One region of the Planococcus sp. NCCP-2050 genome, then DNA from elsewhere that is predicted to be linked to it. Evidence: a T-box and tRNA genes for the amino acid it is inferred to sense, from the RefSeq annotation. Region 1 holds a T-box; the other holds one or more tRNA genes.
The links. The T-box of region 1 lies ahead of NFU07_RS12515 (valine--tRNA ligase). A T-box ahead of a tRNA ligase gene usually reads a tRNA of that ligase, here a tRNA-Val.
Positions count from the first base shown of each region.

Region 2: it encodes a tRNA-Val, which carries the amino acid that the T-box ahead of NFU07_RS12515 (valine--tRNA ligase) is inferred to sense. The anticodon was not compared.

Region 1 is NZ_BRCX01000003.1:190,015-202,290, forward strand. It holds gene hemC (hydroxymethylbilane synthase) at 1-580, shown strand, start outside; gene NFU07_RS12495 (uroporphyrinogen-III synthase) at 573-1,292, shown strand; gene hemB (porphobilinogen synthase) at 1,273-2,253, shown strand; gene hemL (glutamate-1-semialdehyde 2,1-aminomutase) at 2,253-3,539, shown strand; gene NFU07_RS12510 (AbrB family transcriptional regulator) at 3,729-4,778, shown strand; T-box leader at 4,801-5,022, shown strand; gene NFU07_RS12515 (valine--tRNA ligase) at 5,501-8,137, shown strand; gene NFU07_RS12520 (NAD(P)-dependent alcohol dehydrogenase) at 8,741-9,832, opposite strand; gene NFU07_RS12525 (ATP-grasp domain-containing protein) at 9,993-10,778, opposite strand; gene NFU07_RS12530 (ATP-grasp domain-containing protein) at 10,775-11,638, opposite strand; gene NFU07_RS12535 (bifunctional folylpolyglutamate synthase/dihydrofolate synthase) at 11,712-12,276, shown strand, end outside.
Region 2 is NZ_BRCX01000001.1:729,398-741,673, reverse strand. It holds gene NFU07_RS03760 (TAXI family TRAP transporter solute-binding subunit) at 1-757, shown strand, start outside; gene NFU07_RS03755 (DUF1850 domain-containing protein) at 842-1,366, shown strand; gene NFU07_RS03750 (TRAP transporter permease) at 1,356-3,389, shown strand; tRNA gene NFU07_RS03745 (tRNA-Val) at 3,516-3,588, opposite strand; gene NFU07_RS03740 (2'-5' RNA ligase family protein) at 3,642-4,163, opposite strand; gene NFU07_RS03735 (thermonuclease family protein) at 4,179-4,901, opposite strand; gene NFU07_RS03730 (DNA-3-methyladenine glycosylase family protein) at 4,997-5,833, shown strand; gene NFU07_RS03725 (hypothetical protein) at 5,925-6,071, opposite strand; gene NFU07_RS03720 (Gfo/Idh/MocA family protein) at 6,193-7,119, shown strand; gene NFU07_RS03715 (aldehyde dehydrogenase) at 7,185-8,573, shown strand; gene NFU07_RS03710 (response regulator transcription factor) at 8,636-9,328, shown strand; gene NFU07_RS03705 (sensor histidine kinase) at 9,318-10,691, shown strand; gene NFU07_RS03700 (PepSY domain-containing protein) at 10,688-11,377, shown strand; gene NFU07_RS03695 (PepSY domain-containing protein) at 11,481-12,089, shown strand; gene NFU07_RS03690 (ATP-binding protein) at 12,118-12,276, opposite strand, start outside.

The DNA.
Region 1 (12,276 bases):
TCCAATCGGAGCCGTAGTCGGGACAAGCAGCCTGCGCCGCAGCTCACAGTTGCTACTTTTGCGCCCGGACCTTGATATCCAGTGGATCCGCGGAAACATTGATACCCGCATTGCAAAATTGCATTCAGGCGACTTCGACGCAATCTTGCTGGCTGCTGCCGGACTGAAGCGCATGGGCTGGAAAGAAGACATCGTGACGGAATTCCTGGAAGTCGATGAATGCCTTCCGGCTATCGGACAAGGGGCGCTTGGCATCGAATGCCGCGGAGAAGATACGGAATTGCTTACAGAACTGGCGAAACTAAATGATGAGAACACAGCGCTTGCAGTTAACGCAGAACGCAAATTCTTGAAAGATATGGACGGCAGCTGCCAAGTGCCGATTGCCGGCTATGCAACGGTTTCTGAAGGAGAAATTTCATTTACTGGTTTGATATCATCGCCTGATGCTGAGCAAGTGTTCAAAGAAACAGCTATCAGCCGCGATCCGATCGAAGCAGGCCGTATGGTAGCTGAAAAAATCAGTTCACAAGGCGGCTATGAGTTGATCCAAAAAGTAAAAGCTGAGAGCAATGTCTGAGAAGATAAACGCTTTAAAGGGTGAGACCATTGTTTTTACCGGTTCAAGAAAGCCGGAAGAAGCGGTCTTAAAAGTAGAACAATTGGGCGGCAAAGCTTTGTATTTGCCGCTCATTGAAACGTCGATTCGGCAAGGCGAAATGCCTCCGGTCCAATTATACGATTGGCTGATTTTCACGAGCGGCACGAGTGCGGAGGCTTTTTGCCAACTGCAAGTTCCGACTCACGCGAAAATCGCCGCTGTTGGGGAAAAGACGGCTGAAGCTTTAGAGCAGCATGGCTACCGTGTGGATTTTATTCCCACCGTCTATAGTGCAGATGTTTTTGTGAAGGAATTCCCGGCATTTGTGGGGAGCGATGTGAAATGCCTGTTTGTGAAAGGGACGCTTGCGAAGAGCACGATTGCATCGATGCCGCTCCATGTTGATGAATGGACAATTTATGAGACTTCCCTTAAAATCGGCAATGCACGCACATTGATGGAAATGAAAGGCCTGATCGTGATATTTGCCAGTCCTTCAGCTGTCTCGGCTTACCGGGAAGCAGGAGGGGATTGGTCAGGCATCCGGACGGCGGCCATTGGCCACATTACGGAAAACGCCATCAAACAGAATGGCGGCCATGTCGATTACCGCCCGAAAAAGTATACGTATTTAGAAGTGATTAACGAAATAGCGAAAGGGAGTTGCAATGATGACAGAATTGAATTTTAGACGCCATCGCCGTTTGCGCGGATCGGCTAATATCCGTTCGATGGTTCGCGAAACGAGCGTACAGAAAGAAGATTTTATTTACCCGATTTTTGTAGTGGAAGGCGAAAATGTAAAAGAGGAAATCTCATCGATGCCGGGCGTATTCCATTTTTCATTGGATAGACTAGGCGAAGAATTGGACGAAGTGGTTTCTTTAGGAATTCCTTCTGTCATTTTGTTCGGTGTGCCGAATGAAAAAGACGCTGTCGGGTCGCAAGCTTACCACGACCATGGCATTACGCAGGAAGCGATCCGCTTTGCTAAAAATCGCCATCCGGAATTAGTGGTGATTGCCGATACATGCCTTTGCCAATATACCGACCACGGCCATTGCGGCGTGATCGAAAATGGTGTCATCTTGAACGACGAATCGCTTGATTTGCTTGCCCGTACAGCGGTGTCCCAAGCGAAAGCAGGAGCGGACATTATTGCACCGTCGAACATGATGGACGGCTTTGTCGCAGCAATCCGCTACGGTTTGGACCAGGCTGGATTTGAAAATACGCCGATTATGTCCTACGGCGTAAAATATTCTTCTGCTTATTACGGCCCGTTCCGTGAAGCGGCGCATTCAACTCCACAGTTCGGTGACCGCAAAACTTATCAAATGGATCCGGCGAACCGCTTGGAAGCTTTGCGCGAAGCAGGATCAGATATTGAAGAAGGTGCGGATTTCATGATCGTGAAACCGGCTCTTTCTTATTTGGACATCATCCGTGAAGTACGCGACAACTTTGATGTGCCGATTGTTGCTTATAACGTCAGCGGCGAGTATGCAATGGTCAAAGCAGCCGCATTGAATGGCTGGGTTGACGAAAAACAGATCGTTCTTGAAACTTTGCTCAGCATGAAACGCGCTGGAGCGGATATCTTGATGACGTATCATGCAAAAGATGCGGCACGCTGGCTGGAGGAGAAGTAATGGGATACGAAAATTCGATTGCAGCATTTAACGAAGCGAAAAATTTAATGCCGGGCGGCGTAAACAGCCCGGTGCGTGCGTTTAAATCGGTCAATATGGACCCGATTTTCATGGCTTCCGGCAGCGGTGCGACGATTACGGATATCGATGGCAATACGTATATCGACTATGTGTTGTCTTGGGGACCGCTGATCCTGGGCCACACCCACCCGGATGTAGTCAAAGCGATCCAGGCAACTGCATTGTCCGGTACAAGTTTCGGTGCGCCGACTTTGCTTGAAAACGAACTTGCTAAACTTGTAATGGAGCGTGTACCATCGATTGAAATGGTGCGCATGGTTTCTTCCGGAACGGAAGCGACGATGAGTGCATTGCGCGTTGCGCGCGGCTACACTGGACGCAATAAAATCTTGAAATTTGAAGGCTGCTACCACGGCCATGGCGATAGCCTTTTGATCAAAGCGGGCTCAGGTGTTGCGACGCTTGGCTTGCCGGATTCACCGGGAGTGCCAGCTTCAGTTGCACAAAATACAATTACAGTTCCTTACAATGATTTGGAAAGTGTAAGACACGCATTCCGTGAATTCGGAGACGATCTTGCTGCTGTCATTGTTGAACCGGTTGCCGGCAATATGGGCGTTGTCCCGCCGAAAGACGGTTTCTTGCAGGAACTTCGCAATTTGACGACTGAAAATGGCACAATCTTGATTTTTGACGAAGTCATGACCGGATTCCGCGTCGGCTATAACTGCGCACAAGGCTATTTCGGCGTAACGCCGGATATGACATGCCTAGGCAAAGTCATCGGCGGCGGACTTCCTGTCGGTGCATTCGGCGGTAAGCGCGAAATCATGGAACAAGTGGCGCCAAGCGGTTCAATCTACCAAGCAGGGACGCTTTCAGGCAACCCGCTTGCGATGACTGCAGGGTTCGAAACATTAAGCCGTTTAAACGAAGCGAGCTACGAAACCTTCATTGAACGCGGTGATCAGCTGGAAGCCGGTTTCCGTGCAGCAGCTGAGAAATACAACATTCCGCATACGGTGAACCGTGCGGGTTCCATGATCGGCTTTTTCTTCACGAACGAAGAAGTGGTGGATTTTGAAACAGCAAAAACATCCGACACGGCATTATTTGCCGATTACTACCGCTTGATGGCGGAAGAAGGCATCTTCCTGCCGCCATCCCAGTTTGAAGGCATGTTCTTATCAACTGCCCATACAGAAGAGCATATTGCGAAAACGGTGGAAGCTTTCCATAACGTATTCGCTAAATTAGCGCGTTAATAAAAGAAGAAAAGAGAGCGGGCGGATAGTAAGTTTATCCGTCTGTTTTTTTGTGGAATAAAAGAGGGCGGGCGATTATAGAATCGGGTTTTCCTCTCTTAGAACTTCAAAAAGCGCTCATAGAGTTCATAGCGCTTCTATTTTGGTGTATCATGGACATTAGCTTAAGTTGTGAAAGTAGGAAATTTTGTGAGACCGTTTATCTTAACTGCGTTGATCGCTATTGCTTCAGGTGCTCTATTTGAAGCCGTCGGCATGTTTTTGCCTTGGCTGCTTGGGCCGATGTTCGTGCTATTGATCCTAAATCAATTTACAAAACTGAAATTCTACTGGCCGAAATTTTTGAAAGTCGCTGGACTTGTGCTTCTCGGGGTGCAAATCGGCTCCTCGTTTTCACGTGAAGCGGTGTTTTTGATGTGGCTCGATTTGCCGTTCATGGCCTTTCTGACATTTTCCGTCGTCGCCTTATCCTTGCTTCTAGGCTTGCTTTTCCGAAAGATGGCCGATGAAAGCTTGGCGACAAGTCTGCTCGGCTCGATGCCGGGTGGCCTATCGCAGATGGTCGTCATTTCGGAAGATGTTAAGTCTGCGAATGTCACAGTCGTGACAATGATGCAGACTTTCCGTATCTTACTAGTCGTAACGATTGTGCCTTTTTTGACCGTATTCCTGGATGGGCGAGAAGCTGGCGAAATCCTGTCGCAGAAATTTTCGTTTGCTCCTGGCCATTTTTTCTTAGCGATTGCTGCGGGGATCCTCGTTTACTTTGGAATGAAAAAAATCGGATTCCCAGCGGCGGAAGTGCTCGCGCCAATCCTCACAATGGCCGGAATGCAAACAATCACCGGGGAAGTATTAGTTGAAATGCCGTACTGGCTCATTGCCATGGCGCAGATTTTCATCGGGGCGAATTTGGGGCTGCAGATGGAACAAGTTCGTGAAAAGATGAATATCCGTCTTGGTACAGCGATTGTCGTAAATAATATTTTGTTGATTGCCTTCTCGACTGGCATCGCGTATCTCTTAACGAGCTGGCTGCCAGGCTATCTATTCCTCGATTTCTTCCTGAGTGCAGCGCCGGGGGGCATGGCAGAAATGGCAATTACTGCGCTTGATGCCGGAGCGGATGTGGCCTTGATCACAAGCTTTCATTTATTCCGCCTCTTCTTTATCCTGCTCGTCGCCTCGCCGATTGTGGCCGTTATCGTGAAAAAGCTTGACGCTAAAAGCGCAAATTGAGTACAATGGATTCAAGTAAATAATTAATGTGTTGATGAGGATAGTAAAATGTGCGTACATTTCAGAGAGAAGGCCGCTTGGTGAAAGGCTTTCATGAACAAACATTTGAATGTCACCTCGGAGCAGTTTCCGTGAAATTCGAGTAGCGGGGACCGGATGTGAAATCCGTTATCGAACTTGAGAGCCAGGTTCTTTTTGACTTGCGCATAAAGGTGGTACCGCGAACAACTCCTTCGTCCTTTTACAGACGAAGGGGTTTTTTTGTTTTCTAAATAACTTTTAAAAGTTGAATTAGATAACTGCAGCAGCCGATATTCCGCAAAACAGCTTCGCTTGCCGGGGGCTCGCGCTGAGCTAACTCGGGCTAAACGCCCGAGTGGATCTCATCACTTCGCTTGGTCCCCAAGGCGTCTCCGCTGTTTTGCTCCATATCTTTGGAGGGTGTTCCAGCGCCGGCGCGCCTCAGGGCTAGCCGAAGCAATAAGACGAGTGGTTTTCTCGGCTTATTGCGTAAGGCAAGGAGCGACTTGTCGCCTCCTTTGCGACGAGCAGTGCGCAGGAGCATAATCTTTGCACTGCCCAAAGCGCCGAAGCGATTTGTAAAAGCTAATTCTTTAGTTCAACATATATGGTCATGAAAGTTAATAGTTCTTTCATTATTAGTTATGAAAACAACGCGCCACGCTCAAGTTCGTACTTTAGTTTAAAAAGGAGGAATTTCAATGACTGAACAAATGCCGACAAAGTATGATCCGCAGGCGATTGAAAAAGGCCGCTACGAGTGGTGGATTGACAACAAGTTTTTTGAAGCGAAGCCGGAAAGCGGCAAGACGCCGTATACGATTGTGATTCCGCCGCCGAACGTAACAGGGAAATTGCACTTAGGGCATGCATGGGATACGACGCTCCAAGATATCATGACGCGCATGAAACGCATGCAAGGATACGATGCCTTATGGCTTCCAGGAATGGACCATGCCGGAATTGCGACGCAGGCGAAAGTGGAGGGGAAATTGCGTGAAGAAGGCAAATCCCGCTATGACCTTGGCCGCGAAAAATTCCTTGAAGAATCGTGGAAATGGAAAGAGGAATACGCTGGGCATATCCGTGAACAATGGTCGAAACTTGGCCTTGGACTCGATTACTCCCGTGAGCGCTTCACGTTGGATGCAGGCTTATCGGATGCCGTTAAAGAAGTATTCGTTAAATTATATGAGAAAAAACTCATCTACCGCGGCAAATACATCATCAACTGGGATCCGGCAACGAAAACCGCTATTTCCGATATCGAAGTTATCTACAAAGATGTGCAAGGTGCATTCTATCATATGCGCTATCCACTGGCTGACGGCAGCGGGCACATCGAAATCGCGACAACGCGTCCGGAAACGATGCTTGGCGATACAGCCGTTGCGGTTCACCCGAAAGACGAGCGCTACCAGCACTTGATTGGCAAGAAAATCATTCTTCCGATTGTTGGGCGCGAAATGGAAATCGTTGCGGACGATTACGTGGATATGGAATTCGGAAGCGGTGCGGTGAAAATTACGCCTGCTCACGACCCGAATGACTTTGAAATTGGCAATCGCCACAATCTTGAGCGCGTCTTGATCATGCACGAAGACGGCACGATGAACGAAAACGCCGGCAAATACGAAGGCATGGACCGCTTCGAATGCCGCAAGCAGATCGTTAAAGACCTACAGGACATGGATGTTTTATTCAAAATTGAAGAGCATATGCATTCGGTTGGACATTCCGAGCGCAGCGGTGCCGTAGTTGAGCCGTATCTATCGACGCAATGGTTTGTGGATATGAAGCCACTTGCGCAAAAATCGGTGGATCTTCAAAAAGGCGAAGACGGTGTGAATTTCGTGCCGGACCGTTTTGAAAAAACTTATCTTCACTGGATGGAGAACATCCGCGACTGGTGCATTTCCCGTCAATTATGGTGGGGCCATCAGATTCCAGCTTGGTACCACAACGAAACTGGCGAAATTTACGTAGGCATGGACGCACCAGAAGATGCTGAAAACTGGACACAGGACGAAGACGTTCTGGATACTTGGTTCTCATCAGCTCTATGGCCGTTCTCTACGCTTGGCTGGCCGGACGCAGATAATGAAGAGCTGAAACGCTACTACCCGACAGACGCACTTGTAACGGGCTATGACATCATCAACTTCTGGGTTTCGCGCATGATTTTCCAAGCGCTTGAATTCACGGAAGAAAAACCGTTTAAAGACGTATTGATCCACGGACTGGTTCGCGATGCGGAAGGACGCAAAATGTCGAAATCCCTTGGGAACGGCGTCGATCCGATGGACGTAATTTCTGAATACGGCTCGGATTCGCTTCGCTACTTCCTGGCGACGGCTTCAAGCCCAGGGCAGGATCTTCGCTTCTCGATGGAAAAAGTGGAATCGGTTTGGAACTTTGCGAATAAAATCTGGAATGCTTCCCGTTTCGCTTTGATGAATATGGAAGGCATGACATACGATGAAATCGATCTTTCCGGCAAACGTTCAGTAGCCGATTCATGGATTTTGACTCGTTTGAATGAAACCATCGAACAAGTGACGCATCTTGCAGAACGTTACGAATTCGGTGAAGTAGGCCGTTCGCTTTACAACTTCATCTGGGATGATTTCTGTGACTGGTATATCGAGATGGCGAAATTGCCATTGTACGGAGAAGACGAAGAAGCGAAGAAAATGACGCGTTCGGTTCTTGCGTACGTACTCGACAACACAATGCGCCTATTGCACCCATTCATGCCGTTCATCACAGAAGAAATCTGGCAGAACTTGCCGCACCAAGGCGAATCGATTACGGTTGCCGCTTGGCCGGTAGTTGACGAATCCTTGTCTGAACAAAGTGAGTCGACGAACATGAAATTATTGATGGACATCATCACAGCTGTTCGTACAATCCGTGCAGAAGTGCAGTCGCCGATGAGCAAGAAAGTGCCATTGACGATTTCTGCTAAAGATGAAAACACGCATAATGTGTTGACGACAAATGCCGCGTACATCGAACGTTTCTGCAACCCGGAAACCTTGACGATCGGCCAAAACATCGCAGCGCCTGAAAAATCAATGTCCGCTGTTGTATCCGGTGCAGAATTGTTCATGCCGCTTGAAGGTTTGATCGATGTTGACGCAGAACTTGCGCGCCTTCAAAAGGAACTTGAGAAATGGGCGAAGGAAGTCAAACTCGTTCAAGGCAAACTGTCGAACGAACGCTTCGTTTCCAAAGCGCCTGAAGCAGTAGTGGCCGAAGAACGCAAAAAAGAAGCCGACTACCTCGAAAAACACGCAACCGTTGAAAAACGCATGGAAGAATTAAAGAATCTATAAAAGTTGAAAGCCGGCCATTCTCGAATTTGAGGGTGGCCGACTTTTTTGTGTTCTATTGACACTACTCGGCTCATTATCGACACTAAATCACTTTCTATCGACACTGATCCAATCCGAACAAATAAAAAAAGCCTGCAAGCAGCAAGTTTTCATCAAAAACGGAAGTGAGGGGTGCTTAGTTAGCCATCCACACCCGATTTCCATGTTCTATTGACACTACTCGACTCTTTATCGACACTACCCGAGTTTTTATCGACACTAAAAGGAATTCTTTCGACACTCATCGGAGTTCTTTTGACACTATGGGAGTTTCCTTCTGACACTAATCGAGTTTCAACTTCAATTGTGTCTGCCTTTGCCAGAAAAGCGAAATAAAAAAGCCCGCTTTATCAGCGAACTTCCATCACACACGAAATGGGGCGTCTTTCTCCAATTTCTGAAGATGCTGCATCAACAATTCCACAATATTCTCTTCATGCGTTTAATAATACAGCCATGCGACAATTTTGAAACTAAAGAAGAGGGGATCAATGGCGATGAATTAGCTGCAGCCGAATCCCACATAAAATTAAAACGCTCCTGAAAAAGTTCAGGAGCGTTTTGTTATTCAGCGATTTTGACAATCGGTTTGATGGTCGAGCCGTTTTTCGAATCCTCAAAGGCTTCGTTGATCTGTTCAAACTCATATACTTTCGTCAGTTTGTCGAACGGGAACAAGCCTCGTTTGAAATAATTCACGAGCTGCGGAATGAACACCTGCGGAATCGAGTCGCCTTCGATAACGCCCATCACTGTTTTTCCTTCCGCCATGATGTCGTTATGGACATCAAAAGTCATTTCTGGCGTCACACCGACGATTGCACAGGAGCCGAGTGGGCGAAGTGAATGGATTGCCTGTTTAACGACCGGGGGAACGCCTGTCGTCTCTACTGCGTAATGAAGGCCGCCACCCGTAATTGCCTTGATTTCTTGTACCACATCTACATTTTTGCCATTCAGAATATGGGTTGCACCGAGTTCCTTTGCCAATTCCAGGCGGTTGTCGTGTATATCGACGGCAATGATATTAAGGCAGCCTGCAATTTTCGCAGCCATTACTGCACTCAATCCAACAGCACCACTGCCAAAAACAGCAATAGAAGAGCCGAATTCCGGTTTCAAGCGGTTCAATACCGTCCCGGCACCTGTCTGAATACCGCATCCAAGCGGCCCAAGCAGGGTTAAATCCACTTCTTTATCAACTTTGACGACATTTCGCTCGTTTGTAACCGCGAAAGTGCCGAACGACGACTGGCCGAAAAACGTTGAAACAGCATGGTCGTGATGGTGAATCCGGTTTGTGCCGTCCTGCATCTTTCCGCCAAAGTTCAAATCGTTAAAGTTCAGGCAAACCGTCGGATGGCCGGTCAGGCAATTCTCGCAATGGCCGCAATAGGCAAACGACAAAACGACATGATCGCCGGCCTCAATCGAGGTAACCGCCGACCCGACTTTTTCAACAACACCGGCGCCTTCATGGCCAAGCACCGCTGGAAAAGGCGACAATCCTAAATCCCGGGCTACGGCATCTGTATGGCAAACGCCGGTCGCTACAATTTTCACGAGTACCTCATGGTCTTTCGGTTCGCCAAGTTCCACTTCTTCAAATTTAAAATCCTCACCCAATCCGTGCGTCACTGCTGCTTGAATCTTCATTGAATCCCTCCTGTTATTTTTTCTGCTCAATTTGTAAGATACCCGCTTTCAGAGAGGAATAGTCAGTGAATGGAAATTATTAAAATTGCTGAAAGATAATCAAACTTGTCTATAAAATCATTAATAAAAAATCCAGCCCGCTAAAGCAGGCTGGATTAATTTACTCTTCCTTCAGGCGAAAAGGCCGTTCTTTTTCAATCTTCTTCAAATGCATTGCCAACAGTTCGGCAATATTTTCTTCGTGTGTCTCATAAAAAGACCGCGCACCGACCGGATCTTCGATTTCATTGAACAAATGCAGTCCGTCCGGCAATAAAAGAAAATCGACACCGACGTAATCGCTTTTCAGCGCACGGGCAATTTTCAATACGTCTTTTTCTTGCGAAGCTGAGAGGATGTATTTCTCCGCTTTGCCGCCGAGTGAGTAATTCGCTTTAAATGAATCGGTAGAACTCCGCTTGACTGCACCGACCACTTCGCTGCCAATTACATAAGCACGAACATCCGCTACGTGGTCGACAACGGGCTGAAAAATAGAAGCATCTGTCGGGATCTCGGCAGCCGAGTGGACCAATTCAACGCCGTTTCCCCCGTGTCCGTCCGCTGTTTTAGCGACACACGGAAATTCTTTCGCTTCCCGGTAAGTCGGAATCACAGGAACCCCCATCAATTGCATAAACTGAAAGCTTTGCCATTTGTCATTGGCAATCCGGTTCACTTCGGCACGGTTTACCAAGTGGATCCGCTGATCTTCGAGGAACCGAGCGGCAGCAGGACGGCGGACACGGAACAAAACGAGCGAACTTTTCAATTTCTCAGCAAGCGCATCCAATCCCTCATCCGACCAATCGTCCCAGCACAGCAGTTTAAAACTGCCGAACTTCTGCAGCTCGTCTATAAATACTTTATTGCGATGAGCGTCCGCCGTCTCGTACAATAGGATCATTTCAAGTCCTCCAGTATGAATTCGATCATGGCATCTGCGACATTGATGCCCGTCACATTCAGGATATTGCGGATATGGGCAGCGGCGTTCACTTCACAGACGAGCGGCTGTTCCTGATCATCAAACAAAAGGTCAACTCCGGCAAAAACGGCTCCCACTGCTGCCGCCGCTTCAATGGCCATCCTGCTTTGGGCTTCTGTCAATTCAACCGGGGAAGCTGTTCCGCCATTTGTGATGTTTGCACGGAAATCCGTCTCTGAATGGCGGTACATCGCTGCAACGATTTCGCCGCCGACAATATTGACGCGGATGTCGCGTCCGCGGCTCGATGCAATAAATTCTTGGAAGACAAAATCGATGCCGCGAAGCGATTCCACCTTTTCGTAAAATTGCTCTTCCGTTTCAATCAAATAGACTTTCATGCCAAATGAGCCATGGCCTTCTTTAATGATCATCGGCAGTTTCAATGTATCGATTACCCGTTCGAAATAGCCGGACTCCAAAATCGAGAAATTCGGATAGACTTTCGGCGCGACAATGGTCCGCGGCATCGGGAGGCCATGAGACGCAAGCTGGATATACTGTTTTGCTTTATTGTCGCAAAGGTCAATGATGGCAGGGTCATTGTATACGGGAACCCCTCGGCTTTTCAGGAAATAGCCAAGCAAAATGTCTTTGTCGAGGAGCACCGCAAAATCAGGGAGATCCGGTTCGGCAGACAGATCCATCATCGCCTCGTAGTTTTTCATCATTCTTGCCGAAACGCCGGCCCGTTCAGCCGCATCTGCGGTTAAACGGGCTTGGTCAGCGAATTTATCAGAGACCAGACTTCCGTTATAAATCACCCAACATGTTGTCATTTCCAGTTCTCCTTCATGGTATAATTAATCTTAAAAAAAGTGTATCACGTTTAACGGAGAAAGAAGGATAAAAATGATAAATGGACTCGACACCTACAAGAAGAAATGGAACATCCAGACGGAAGCTGCTATCAAACCCGGGCTGCATGCCATTACGGCTGCTTTAAAAGAATTAGACAACCCTCATCAAAAAGGGACTTTCATACATATTGCCGGTACCAACGGCAAAGGCTCGACTGCCACTTTCCTGGCAAGCATCTTACGTGAGCACGGTTTATCGGTCGGCAATTTCTTCTCCCCGGAAATTGAAGATCTCCATGACCAAATCCAGATCAACGGCGAGCCGATTCCAGCAGAAGAAATGGACCGCACGATGAAACGGCTAGCATCGCTCCGGACGCAGCTTACGGATTTTGAATTGCTGACTGCGGCGGCATTCCTGGTATTTAGTGAACATCCGCTTGATGCTGTGATCATTGAAGCAGGGATGGGCGGGCGCTTCGACAGCACAAACGTCATCGATCCATTCCTTTCGATCATTCCGTCCATTTCGATGGAACATACGGCTTTTCTCGGTGATACACTGGAAGAAATTGCTTGGCATAAAGCTGGGATTATCAAAAAGTGGAAGCCAGTGG
Region 2 (12,276 bases), on a different contig from region 1:
TGAATCTTCCCAAGCATCTGCTGCCAATATGACAGCGCTTGCGGATGGAGATGCGCAAATCGCATTTGTCCAAACCGATACAGCTTTCTATGCAGCTGAAGGATCAAATATGTTCGAAGGAGAAGTCATCGATACAGTTTCAGCGATCGGTGCACTTTATCCGGAAACGATCCAATTGGTAACAACTGCAAATTCCGGCATTACTTCTTTTGATGATTTAGCAGGAAAGAGCATTTCTGTAGGAGCGCCTGGTTCAGGTACGTACATCAATGCAGAGCAATTGCTTGAAATCCACGGCATGACGATGGAAGACATCGAAGCACAGAACCTTGACTTCGGCGAATCACAAGAAAGCCTGCAAGCTGGCCAAATCGATGCGGCATTTATTACTGCCGGGACACCGACAGGAGCAGTTGAAAGCTTAAGCGCAACTTCGGATGTAGTCATTGTGCCAGTGGCAGAAGATAAAGCTACAGAATTAATTGAGAAATACCCTTACTATGCAACGGATACAGTGCCATCCGGTACTTATGGTTTGACTGAAGATGTACCGACAGTTTCGGTGCTTGCAATGCTAGTCGTTCAAAATGATCTTTCCGAAGATCTCGTATACGATATCACAAAAGCAATTTATGAAAACACGGATCAGATTCAGCATGCTAAAGCAGAATTCATCAAAACTGAAACGGCGCTTGATGGAATCGGAATCGATATCCACCCTGGGGCACAAAAATACTTTGATGAAGCAAACCAATAAGCGATCCAAAATAATAGGCGATAAAGCGAAAGCTTTATCGTCGTTATTTTTGTAGAGATTCATGTTTAGAAGAGGAGAACTAAGATGCCTAAAAAGACAAATCAGTGGATTCTTCTTTCGGTGCTAGCCCTCATTCTTATCCTCGCTGTGATCATTTTTATTCCAATAGAAAAGAAAATTGTTTTTATCGATAATCGTGAAGGCACATTGGCAGCTTTTATCAAAACGGAAAATGATGCCTTTCAAATCAACTATACGCACTCCATCCACCTTTCTGAAGTGTTGGAAAGCTATAAAATTATGCCGGACAACAGAATCCGGATGGTGGAATTGGAATATGAAGATTTTAATATCGGCATGCCTTCCAATGCAGGAGAAGGAGAGACCTTTGTCGAAAAAGATGGAAAATATCTAATCACGAATATGGAGAGGGAAGTTGACGATTTTCGGCTGTTTGTCGGTGACGTTGACGCTCATCTGTTTTTCTTGGCAGATGGGCATCAATACAATTTAAAGAAGACGCTGGAGCGGGGGAAATCCTATACCATCAAAGTCCAGCGCGTTTCATTATTTGAGCAACTAGAAGGAGTGAGTCTAAATGAGCGATAAACGAACGCCGGAAGAACGGGAAGAAATGAAACTTCCACCAGAAGATGAACATTACATTTCGGAAGAAAAGCAAAAAGAGATTTTGCAAAAATACGATCCGGAGTCCAATACCCGTGATTTAGCAGGAATCATGAAACATGTTGTATTCTTTGGCCTATTAGCATTTTCCATTTTCCAGCTTTACACCGCCATTTTCGGCCAATATACAGCTTATATCCAGCGTTCCATCCACTTAGGATTTGCCCTGTCGCTTATATTCCTGCTATTTCCGGCAGTAAAGCGTAAAGGCATAAAACATAAAGTCGCCATTTACGATTATGTTCTGGCATTACTCGCGATCGGTGTCGGTTTATATTGGCCAATCATGTATGATGATTTAGTTTTCCGGCTAGGACGTGTAACAGAATTGGATCTTATTGTGGGAATTCTGGCGATTTTGCTGACGCTTGAAGCAACTCGCCGCGCAGTAGGCTTGCCAATCACGATCATTTCTTCGGCTTTCTTGGCCTATGCCTTTTTCGGACCTTATTTCCCGGGCTTTTTAAAGCATAGAGGGCAGGATTTAGATTCTGTCATCCAGTTGATGTTCTATACGACTGATGGAATACTCGGGACACCAATCAGTGTTTCCGCTACCTTTATCTTTGTCTTCCTATTATTTGGGGCTTTCCTCGTGAAAACAGGAGTAGGGCAATATTTCAATGACCTCGCTGTTTCACTTGCCGGACATTTGACTGGCGGCCCTGCAAAAGTGGCGATTTTCTCCAGTGCCCTGCAAGGGACGATATCGGGAAGTTCTGTAGCGAACGTTGTAACTTCGGGGTCTTATACGATTCCGATGATGAAAAAATTAGGGTATAAGAAAGAATTTGCAGGAGGCGTTGAAGCGGCTGCTTCGACAGGCGGGCAATTGATGCCGCCGATCATGGGGGCTGCTGCCTTCTTGATGGTTGAATTTATCGGTGGAGTTACGTATTGGGAGATTGCAAAAGCAGCTGCCATTCCGGCACTTCTTTACTTTACCGGTGTTTGGATCATGACCCACTTTGAAGCAAAGCGAATCGGCTTAAAGGGATTAACAAAAGAAGAAATGCCGAATCGCAAAGAAGTCTTGAAGAAAATTTATTTACTTTTGCCGATTGTGGCAATTATCGTGTTCTTATTGATAGGAATCCCGACCATGCACGCGGCTCTTTACGGTATCGTCTTGACAATTTTTGTAAGCGCTTTTGATAAAGAAACTCGTCTAGGGTTTAAAGACATGGTCCATGCGCTTGTGGATGGTGCGAGAACTGCGCTAGCAGTAGCAGCGGCAACTGCAGCTGCTGGTATTATTGTTGGAGTGGTCGTAAAGACTGGCCTTGGCTTAAGCTTAGCGAATGGACTTGTTTCTGCTTCAGGCGGAAATATCCTCTTAACGCTCTTCTTTACAATGCTTGCAGCCATTGTGCTCGGGATGGGTTCGCCGACTACGGCAAACTACGTTATTACGTCGACCATTGCGGCACCGGCGATCATTACTTTGCTGATGATCGGTGAACCGGCAGGAGCGGCAGTGCCATTGGTTATCGCATTGTCAGCCCATCTATTCGTCTTTTATTTCGGAATCATCGCCGATATCACTCCGCCAGTTGCACTTGCAGCCTTTGCAGCTTCTGGGATCTCCGGAGGCGAGCCGATCAAGACCGGGTTTATAGCTGCGAAACTCGCGGCCGCTGCGTTCATTATTCCGTATATGTTTGTATTGAACCCAGCACTGTTGATGATCGATACTACGGTCCCTCAATTAATTATCGTCTTAATCACGGCGATTGCAGGGATGTTAGCGATCGGAGCCGGATTGATCGGGTTCTGGTACCGGAAATTGTACTGGTTTGAAAGAATTCTGGCAGTAGCTACCGGGCTTGCATTGATTTATCCGGAGGGCTATTCAGATGCAATCGGAGCGGTTGTCTTCATCATCCTATTCGTTATCCAATGGCTTGGGCGTGAAAAGAAAGAAGTAAGAACTTCTGAAGCATAAAAGAAAAGACGGCTGGAAGCATTCGCTTTCAGCCGTCTTTTTGGTATGGAAAAAGCCACCACATAAATGTGACGGCTTTTTATAGCAGGCTCTGTTCCTAAAGCCTGCTGCGGGTTTGGCACCCAATGATTCCTACTGGGCTCGAACCAGCGACCTCTACCCTGTCAAGGTAGCGCTCTCCCAGCTGAGCTAAGGAATCTCAATTTCCAGGACAAATATAATTATATCGCGCCCCGGATAAAAGTCAATACTTTATTCGTTTAGAAAGATGCACCATTCGGTTTGGGCTTTTTCCTGCCGAATGGACCAGCATTCGAGTGCAATGCCCTTCCCTTGAAAAGGCGTAAACTCTAAGCTGAGCCGGGCAAATAAGGGTCCCCAAAAAGGCGGGGCGATATTATTGATGACAGTCGCATGCGGCACCCAGTGATCCGGCAAATAGTAATGGTTTTGGCCGGAGAATTCGCGAGTGGACAGGTTTACTGCCCGGTGCAATTCAGCCAAGCTTTTTGTGAAAACCGGAGCCAGGAAGAAACTGCCTTGCTGTTTGAAAAAGCCAAGCGAGTCGAAGGAAAGCGGCAGCTGCTGAAAAGATCCTGCCCACGATTCAATCGCTTTTTTCAGTTCCAGCGGATGCGCTTGTGTATAGGTTTGCAGTGTAATATGCGGCGGGAAAATCTGGTTTGGGTTGATGCTTACCGTTTTGGCTTGATTTTGCAGATTTTCAATGACGCCGGATGATTGGTAATCGAACCTTAAAACAATAGCTTGCATAAATATCCTCCTAAGTCAGCTCCCGGTGCTTCTAAAACCGGCATCTTGTGCTTCTTGTTCTGTGCAGAACCATTCTTCGGGATTGGTCTGTTCGTAAGAGCTTTGGCCGGGCATATGATAGATCTTGCTGCCGCTGCGGCTTATATTCCCTTTTATTGTGCATTTTTTTTCGTAGGATTGGCTAGAAGACGGTGCAGTCGATCCGTAAGCCGCTGCGTTAAATCCGCGGTCAGTTGCATAATTTTCGTATTTCCAAATGCCGATCTCTTTATCTTTAGCTTGTTCTTCGACTTCCTTGAACTCTTCGACGTAGCGGGTGTTCGGCGGATAGATATAAGCGACACGCGCCAATCCGGATGCAAGCATCTGTTCCTGGACACTTTCTCCGTCCACATAAATATACGCGAGGAGCCGGTCGTAGTCATCGTAGCGCCCGCCTTCATCAAATTCAATCGAAACTTCTCCAGAATCGATGATGCGTTTGTTTTCGGCAGTGGCTTCTGCACCGAGCGGCTGTTTGCCGATTGTCGGATGATTGGTCTCCGGTGTATCGATCAGCAAATAGCGCACCGTCTGAGTTTCCCCTTCAAAGTCAATTTTAATCGTATCGCCGTCGATAACAGAAACGACATCCACGGGGATACGGTCTGAAGAAGAGCTGCTTTCTTCTTCAGAGTCGGGAAAAGTGCAAGCGCCCAGTAGAAGCGACAATAAGATTATTCCGATTAATTTTTTCATCTAAATCCCTGCTTCCATTTTTTCATTATATTTTGAATCGATTCGGCTTGCAATCGAAAGCACGTTCGGCTACGTTTAAAAAAAGGAGGGGTTCTATGGAAATCACTTTGCCATTCACTTACGATTTTGATCGGACGCTAGAGCGTTTATCACTGGACCCGCTTCACGCGATCGACCTTTCAGAAAAAGCGGTCAGGCTGCCGATGCCTGAAGGGAATATTGTGAAAGTAAGAGCGACAGGTTCAACCTATCAACCCAGCTTTGAAATTACAGGGGCGAAACCGGATCAACTCGAAGAAATCAAACACATTTTTCATTTTGACCGTTCACTGGAACCTGTATACGAGCATTACCAGAAGACGAATCTCGCCCATCTTTTTCACGAACATCAAGGGACGCCGTTAGTGCGTGAATTTTCCTTATATGGTTCTTTAATGAAAAGCATCATCCATCAGCAATTGAACCTTTCTTTTGCCCACACATTGACAAGCCGGTTTGTCCAGAATTTCGGAGAAGAAAAGGAAGGTGTCTGGTTTTATCCAAACGCTGAGAAAATAGCGAAGCTTGAACCCGCAGACTTAAGAGAGCTGCAGTTTAGTACAAGAAAAGCGGAATATGTCATCGGCTTATCTAAAGCGATTGCAGCTGGCACTTTGCGGCTTGATGAAATGGAAAACCGGACGGATGAAGAGATCACTTCTGAACTGATCGCCTATAGAGGCATTGGCCTTTGGACGGCGCAAAGTTTTCTCATGTTCGGTTTAGGGCGCCCTAATCTATTCCCTTTGGCGGATATCGGACTTCAAAATGCCTTGAAAATCGAATGGCAACGAAGCGAAAAGCCGAAAAAAGAAGAAATTATGGCGCATTTGCCGGATTGGGAACCTTATCTATCGTACGCCGCTTTGTATTTATGGCGAAGCATCGAATAAAAAAATGCAGAATAAAACGCCTTTTCCATTAGTAATCGAAAAGGCGTTTCTATGTACGGATGCGGCAAAGTACGATAATTGATGCTGCCAATTAAGCGTGGTTCTCCATGTCGATTGAGGACGTTGGGTCGAAGTACAAAAAGGACTCCTGTTCAAGATCCGCCAACTTATCTTTGTTCAATCCCACTTCAAGTTCTCCAGAAAAAATAGGTTCCCACCAGTTTGCTTGTTTTTCCATGATCAATTCCTCCTTCGAATTTTCTGTCTTTATTGTTTGACTATTCTATACCCCAAAAGGTTACACTATTAAACAGATAGTCAAAAATTAAGCCAAAGGGCCTTTGGAAAAGAGGGGTTAGATGATAATAATCGGCATTGTGGGAGCTGGAATCGTAGGCGAACGAATCATCAAGCAAATGCTGCAGGAGACAGGCATTGAAATTCGCGGACTTTACGATGAACAGCCAGACAGATTGGCTGCTTTGGAAAAAGAATACAAGATTCCTGTCTACGAGTCTTTGGAAGCGCTGCTGCATGCGGACATCGATTGGCTGTATATCGGGACACCGCCGGCATTCCACGCAGAAATTGCCATAAAGGCAGCGCGCACCGGCGTAAATATTTTATGCGAAAAGCCGTTGGCGCATAACGCGGCAGCTGGAGAAGAGATGGCGCTTGCAGCCAATCAGAACCGGATTCATACAGCGATGCAATTTCCGCTCATGTATTCACCGTCCGTCCACGAAATGGTCAAACGAATCCGCAATAAGAGCATCGGCAAAATTGTCCGCATTGAATTGCAGACCTTCTTTCCGGATTGGCCGCGTCCGTGGCAGCAAAATCCTTGGATTGCTTCAAGAAGCCAAGGCGGATTTGTGCGGGAAGTGTTCCCGCATTATTTGCAATTGATCAACCGGATATTCGGCGGCCTGACAATCCAGTCCCACCAAATTACGTATCCGGAACAGCAAGAACTATGTGAGACGGGTATTATCGCGCATGGCCATTCCGCTGGAGCAATCCCGCTATTGCTTACAGGCATCAGCGGCACGGGGCAAAAAGAATTGCTGGAATTCAAAGTGTACGGAGAAAAAGGCGTATTAACACTCCAAAATTGGTCGGAGCTTTATCTTTCAGAAAAGTACGAGGAACGAAAGCGCCTCGCTGATTTCCCATTAGTACCGAGCTTGTTTGATTCGATGCGGGAGCAGTCGACTTTTCTTGTTCCATTTGAAGAAGGGCTGACAATTCAGCGGCATATCGACCAGCTTCTTGGATCCAAGTGATTTAGGGCTCAATGTAAAGGGTAAAGAGTTTAAGGTGAGACTTTTGAGACGAAGGGGAGAATGGAATGAATTTTACGGCACATGACGTGGAACAGATGATTGAATCTCAACGCGCTTATTATTATACAGGAGCTACAAAACCGGCGGAATTCCGCAAAGCCCAATTGGCCCAATTGAAACAATCGATCAAAAAATACGAACCTGAAGTGCTGGAAGCTTTAAGAAAAGACTTAGGGAAAAGTGAATTTGAAGCCTATTCAACAGAAGTAGGATTTGTCCTAGACAGCATCACCAATATGACGAAAAATTTGGATGAATGGATGGAGCCCGAACCGGTAAAAACACCGATCTACCTGCAGCCGGCCAAAAGTTTTGTAATGCGTGAGCCTTACGGATCGGTCTTGATCATCGGGCCGTTCAATTATCCGTTCCAATTGATCATGGAGCCTTTGATTGGTGCAATGATCGGCGGAAACTGTGCAATCGTCAAGCCATCAGAGACGACGCCGAATGTTGCCGCCATCATCAAAACGATTATCGAAGATGTCTTTCCGCCTTATTATATCCGAGTGGTAGAAGGTGAAAGAGAAGAAGTGACGGCCTTGATCCACGCGAGTTTCGATTACATTTTCTTTACCGGTAGCGTCAATGTCGGGAAAGTCATTATGAAAGCCGCTTCAGAACGGTTAACTCCTATTACGTTGGAACTCGGCGGAAAAAGTCCGGCTATCGTAGACCAGACAGCCAATTTGGATTTGGCTGCCAAACGCATTGCTTGGGGCAAGCTGATGAATACGGGGCAAACTTGTGTAGCGCCTGATTATATTTGTGTACATGAATCCGTTAAAGAAGAGTTTATGAAAAAATTAAAAAAGACCATCCGGAATTTCTACGGCAAAGACGCACAAACAAGCCCCGATTACGGTCGGATTGTCAGCGCGCAGCATTTTGACCGCCTCTCTGCGATCATTGACCAAGAGCAAGGGCAAATTGTCTACGGCGGCCAAAGAGACCGCGACGACCTTTATATGGAGCCGGTTATTCTCGACAACATCCACTGGGATAGCCCTTCTATGGAAGATGAGATATTCGGGCCGATTTTGCCGGTCATCACGTACAATGATCTTCCGGCATTGCTTCGCCAAATCCGTAAATTGCCAAAGCCTTTATCGGCTTATCTTTTCTCGGAAAGTGAACGCGCAATCGAGTTTTTCCTTGATGAACTCCCGTTTGGCGGAGGCTGCATTAATGATACGGTTTCCCATGTCGGCAGTTCGTATCTTCCATTTGGAGGCATTGGAACATCCGGGGTAAATTCCTATCACGGCAAACATAGTTTCGAAACATTCACACATGCCAAATCGATTTTGAAAAAGTCGACGAAACTTTCGACGAATGTGCTTTATCCGCCGTATAAGCAAAAAGTGAAATTTGTGAAAACCTTAATGAAATAAGCGGCCATTTGGTCGCTTTTTTCATTTTAATCCTGCTATGATGGAGCAAAGAGGTGAGATGGATGGACGAACGGATATTGATCGTCGAAGATGAAAAAAGCATTGCTCGCGTTCTAGAACTCGAGCTTACATATGAAGGATATAAAACCGGTGTGGCACTGACTGGAGCTGAAGGGCTGATCCAATTCAGGGAACAGGAATGGGATTTAGTTTTGCTGGATTTGATGCTTCCGGAAATCCATGGATTGGATGTGCTAAAGCGGATCCGTTCCGCTGGAAGTGAAATCCCGGTCATTTTGCTGACAGCAAAAGACGATGTGAAAGACAAAGTTGCGGGATTGGATCTGGGGGCAAATGATTATGTAACAAAGCCTTTTGAAATTGAGGAATTGCTTGCCAGAATCCGTGCCTGTTTAAGGCTTTCGACGGGCAAGAAAAACACGGATCTCCATGTATTCCATGATCTCGAGTTAAATACCGCGACAAGAGAAGTAACAAGAAATGCGCGGACGATTGAATTGACGCCGCGCGAATTCGACCTACTATTGTATTTGATGCAAAATCCTCAGCAAGTGCTTAGCCGGGAGCAAGTATTGAATGCAGTTTGGGGTTATGATTATTTCGGTGATACCAATGTCATTGATGTCTACATCCGCTACCTTCGAAAGAAAATAGACGCAGGCGAAGAGACGACTTATATCCAGACTGTGCGGGGAGTCGGGTATGTCCTGAAGGAGCATGTGAATGAAGCTTAAAACAAAAATCAATATTTGGTCGACGCTGATGATGCTGCTCATCTTGATCGTGTTGATGACCATCATTTATTTCTCGTTCAGCCGACTCGCTTATTCGACTGAAGTCAGCCAGCTTCAAGCGGATGTCGATGCGTTGGTGTCGACATTTAATACAAGCGATACAGCTGACCCGAGTGACATTTTAAGGGGGTATGTTCCGCCAAATGGCTTGATTCAAGCGAAAAGAGAAGGGGGCGAGCTGATTCCAGCTATCCAGGACCCGGATATCACAAATGAATTTCCTGAAGAGTTGCCGGAAAGTTCGGGAACGGTAAAAGTGGAAGGGGATTTGTTTGCCTATGTCACTGCACCGATCATTTGGACGGACGGAGAAATTGCGGAATTGGTTGTGGCGCAGTCTTTAGAAGAAGTGGTCAATAATGCGCGTACCTTGGGGCTCGTCCTCATTACGGTAAGTCTGCTCGCGATGATTCCGATTTTCGTCTCCAGTGTTGTATTGGGGAAAGTGGTGACGAAACCTATCACGGATCTGACAACGACGATGACGCGGATCCAAAAGAGCGGACAGTTTGAAAAATTGCCTATCACCGAGTCATCGAAAGATGAAATCGGGCAGATGGGCAGCACCTTCAATAGCATGATGGAACTGCTCGAGGAAAACTATACGAAACAGGAAGAATTCGTATCCAATGCCTCCCATGAATTAAAAACGCCATTAACGGTGATTGGCAGTTATGCGAAATTATTGCAGCGCCAAGGAATGGACGATCCCAAGCTTGCAGAAGAAGGACTTTTAGCCATCCGGACTGAGACGGACCGGATGAAGGCACTGATTGAACAATTGCTTCACATTGCAAGGCGAAGCGAAACTCAATTGGAGATGGAAACTGTCGATCTGGTTGATTTGGCCAAGCAGACAGCTACTGCGATGTCAACTTCCTATAATCGCGACTTTCAGCTAGTCTCGTCTGAAAACCAAGTAATGGTGACTACCGATCTCGCCAAAATCAAACAATTGATGTACATTCTTTTGGACAATGCAAGAAAATACAGTTCGGATCGGATTGAATTAATCGTCAAAAATGGGGGGATTCCGATGCTGCAAATCCGTGATTATGGAATCGGAATTCCGAAAGAATCGATTCCCTATGTATTTGATCGGTTTTACCGAGTGGATAAAGCGAGAAGCCGGGAAACGGGCGGTTTTGGTTTAGGCTTGTCGCTTGCCAAACAACTTGCAGATAGCATGGGCGTGAGATTGGAAATTGAGAGTGTTGAAGATCTTGGTACGACGATTTCCATCATTTTCTCATCCGATTTTAATGTTGGGGCAGTACAATCTAAGCAGGAGGGATGGTCATGAGTAAAAAACTGATGATGGCCGGTGCTACCATTCTGCTTGGATTGCTTGTCTTCGGTTTTGTGCTGGTTTTTGGCTCTGATGATAATCCGGTCACTGAAACGGAAGCAAGTGCTTCTGTAATTGAGTTGTACGGTGGAGAAGTCGAGCGTACAGAACGTACAAAAGACGGATACACCATTATTTTCAACCGAGATAATGGAAAGTATTCTGCGCAAGTTGATCAATCGACGGGCCGCATTGAATCGTTGGCTTTGCTGGAAAAAGCTGCGGCGACGCCCGTTATAACCGAAAAAGAAGCGAGCGAATCGGCTTTAAAGGAAGTGGACGGGGAAATTGTGCAATCGAGTTTCTCTAAAACACAAAATCAATACGAAGTGGTGGTCGAAAATGAGCAAGAAAAAGCCGTAATTCTTGTTGATGCGAATGGCGGAGCAGTCGTTGACGTTCAAATAGAACCGATTCAACAAAATGAAGCGGAGCCGGCTAACCGGGTAATCACTGAAGCTGAAGCAATTGCAATCGCTAAAAAAACCTTGGACGGGGAAGTTCAGGAGCTGGAGTTCACGGAGACGGAAGACGGCGGATTTTATTTGATTGAAATCGAAAATGACCATACCGATCAAGAAGCGACCATTCGGGTTCATGCCGTCCGAGGCGAGACTTTAACGGTTGAATGGGAAGATTAACGTAATTTCATGATGTTCTCATCAAATTCTCATTTTGCTCTCACAGTCTTCTCAGAAGCGGGGGCTATAGTAAAGATAGAACAAATGAGGAGGAGAAAAGAACATGAAAAAATTTATCTACATTCCCGTAACAGTTGGCGTCTTGGCATTTGGAGGAGTTGTCTTGGCGAACACGCAAAATTCGGAGACGCCAGCAGTGAACTCAACGACAAATCAGGCGGAAAATGGAACTGGTAACAGCGCACAAGAGAATTTCTTATCTTTTGATGAAGTGTCTTCAAAAGCTTTAGGGATTGCAAACGGTACGATTACGGATATTGAATTGGATCAAAATGCGAGAACACCCCATTATGAAGTGGACGTTTGGTATGACGGCTATGACTACGATTTGAAATTTGACGCGGTAACCGGAGAAGTGATGGAACAGAAAAAAGAAAGAGAAGACCGGGACGACGATGATTTTGAAGATAACGGAGTTGCAGCCCCAGCGGATGAAAATTTGATCAGTTCAGACGAAGCCATTAAAGCGGCACAAGCAGTGGCAAAAGGAACTGTCGAAAAAGTCGAGTTGGACCATGAAGATGGCGTAGCTTATTATGAAGTCGAAATTGAAGATGGCAGAACTGATCATGAAATTTACGTCAATGCAACAGACGGCAGCATTTTAGAACATGAAACAGACAACGACGACGATGACGACGATAGAGATTAAAAAAAAAGGAGCCCTGTCGGCTCCTTTTTTATTTTATAGGCAAGACGATAGTTGCTAAAGTGCCGCAGCCCGGCTCGCTTTCAATCGTCAGCGTGCCGCCATGTTCTTGGATGATTTTTTGAGAAACAATTAACCCGAGGCCAGTCCCTGTTTCTTTCGTAGTATAGAAAGGTTCAAAGATCTGACC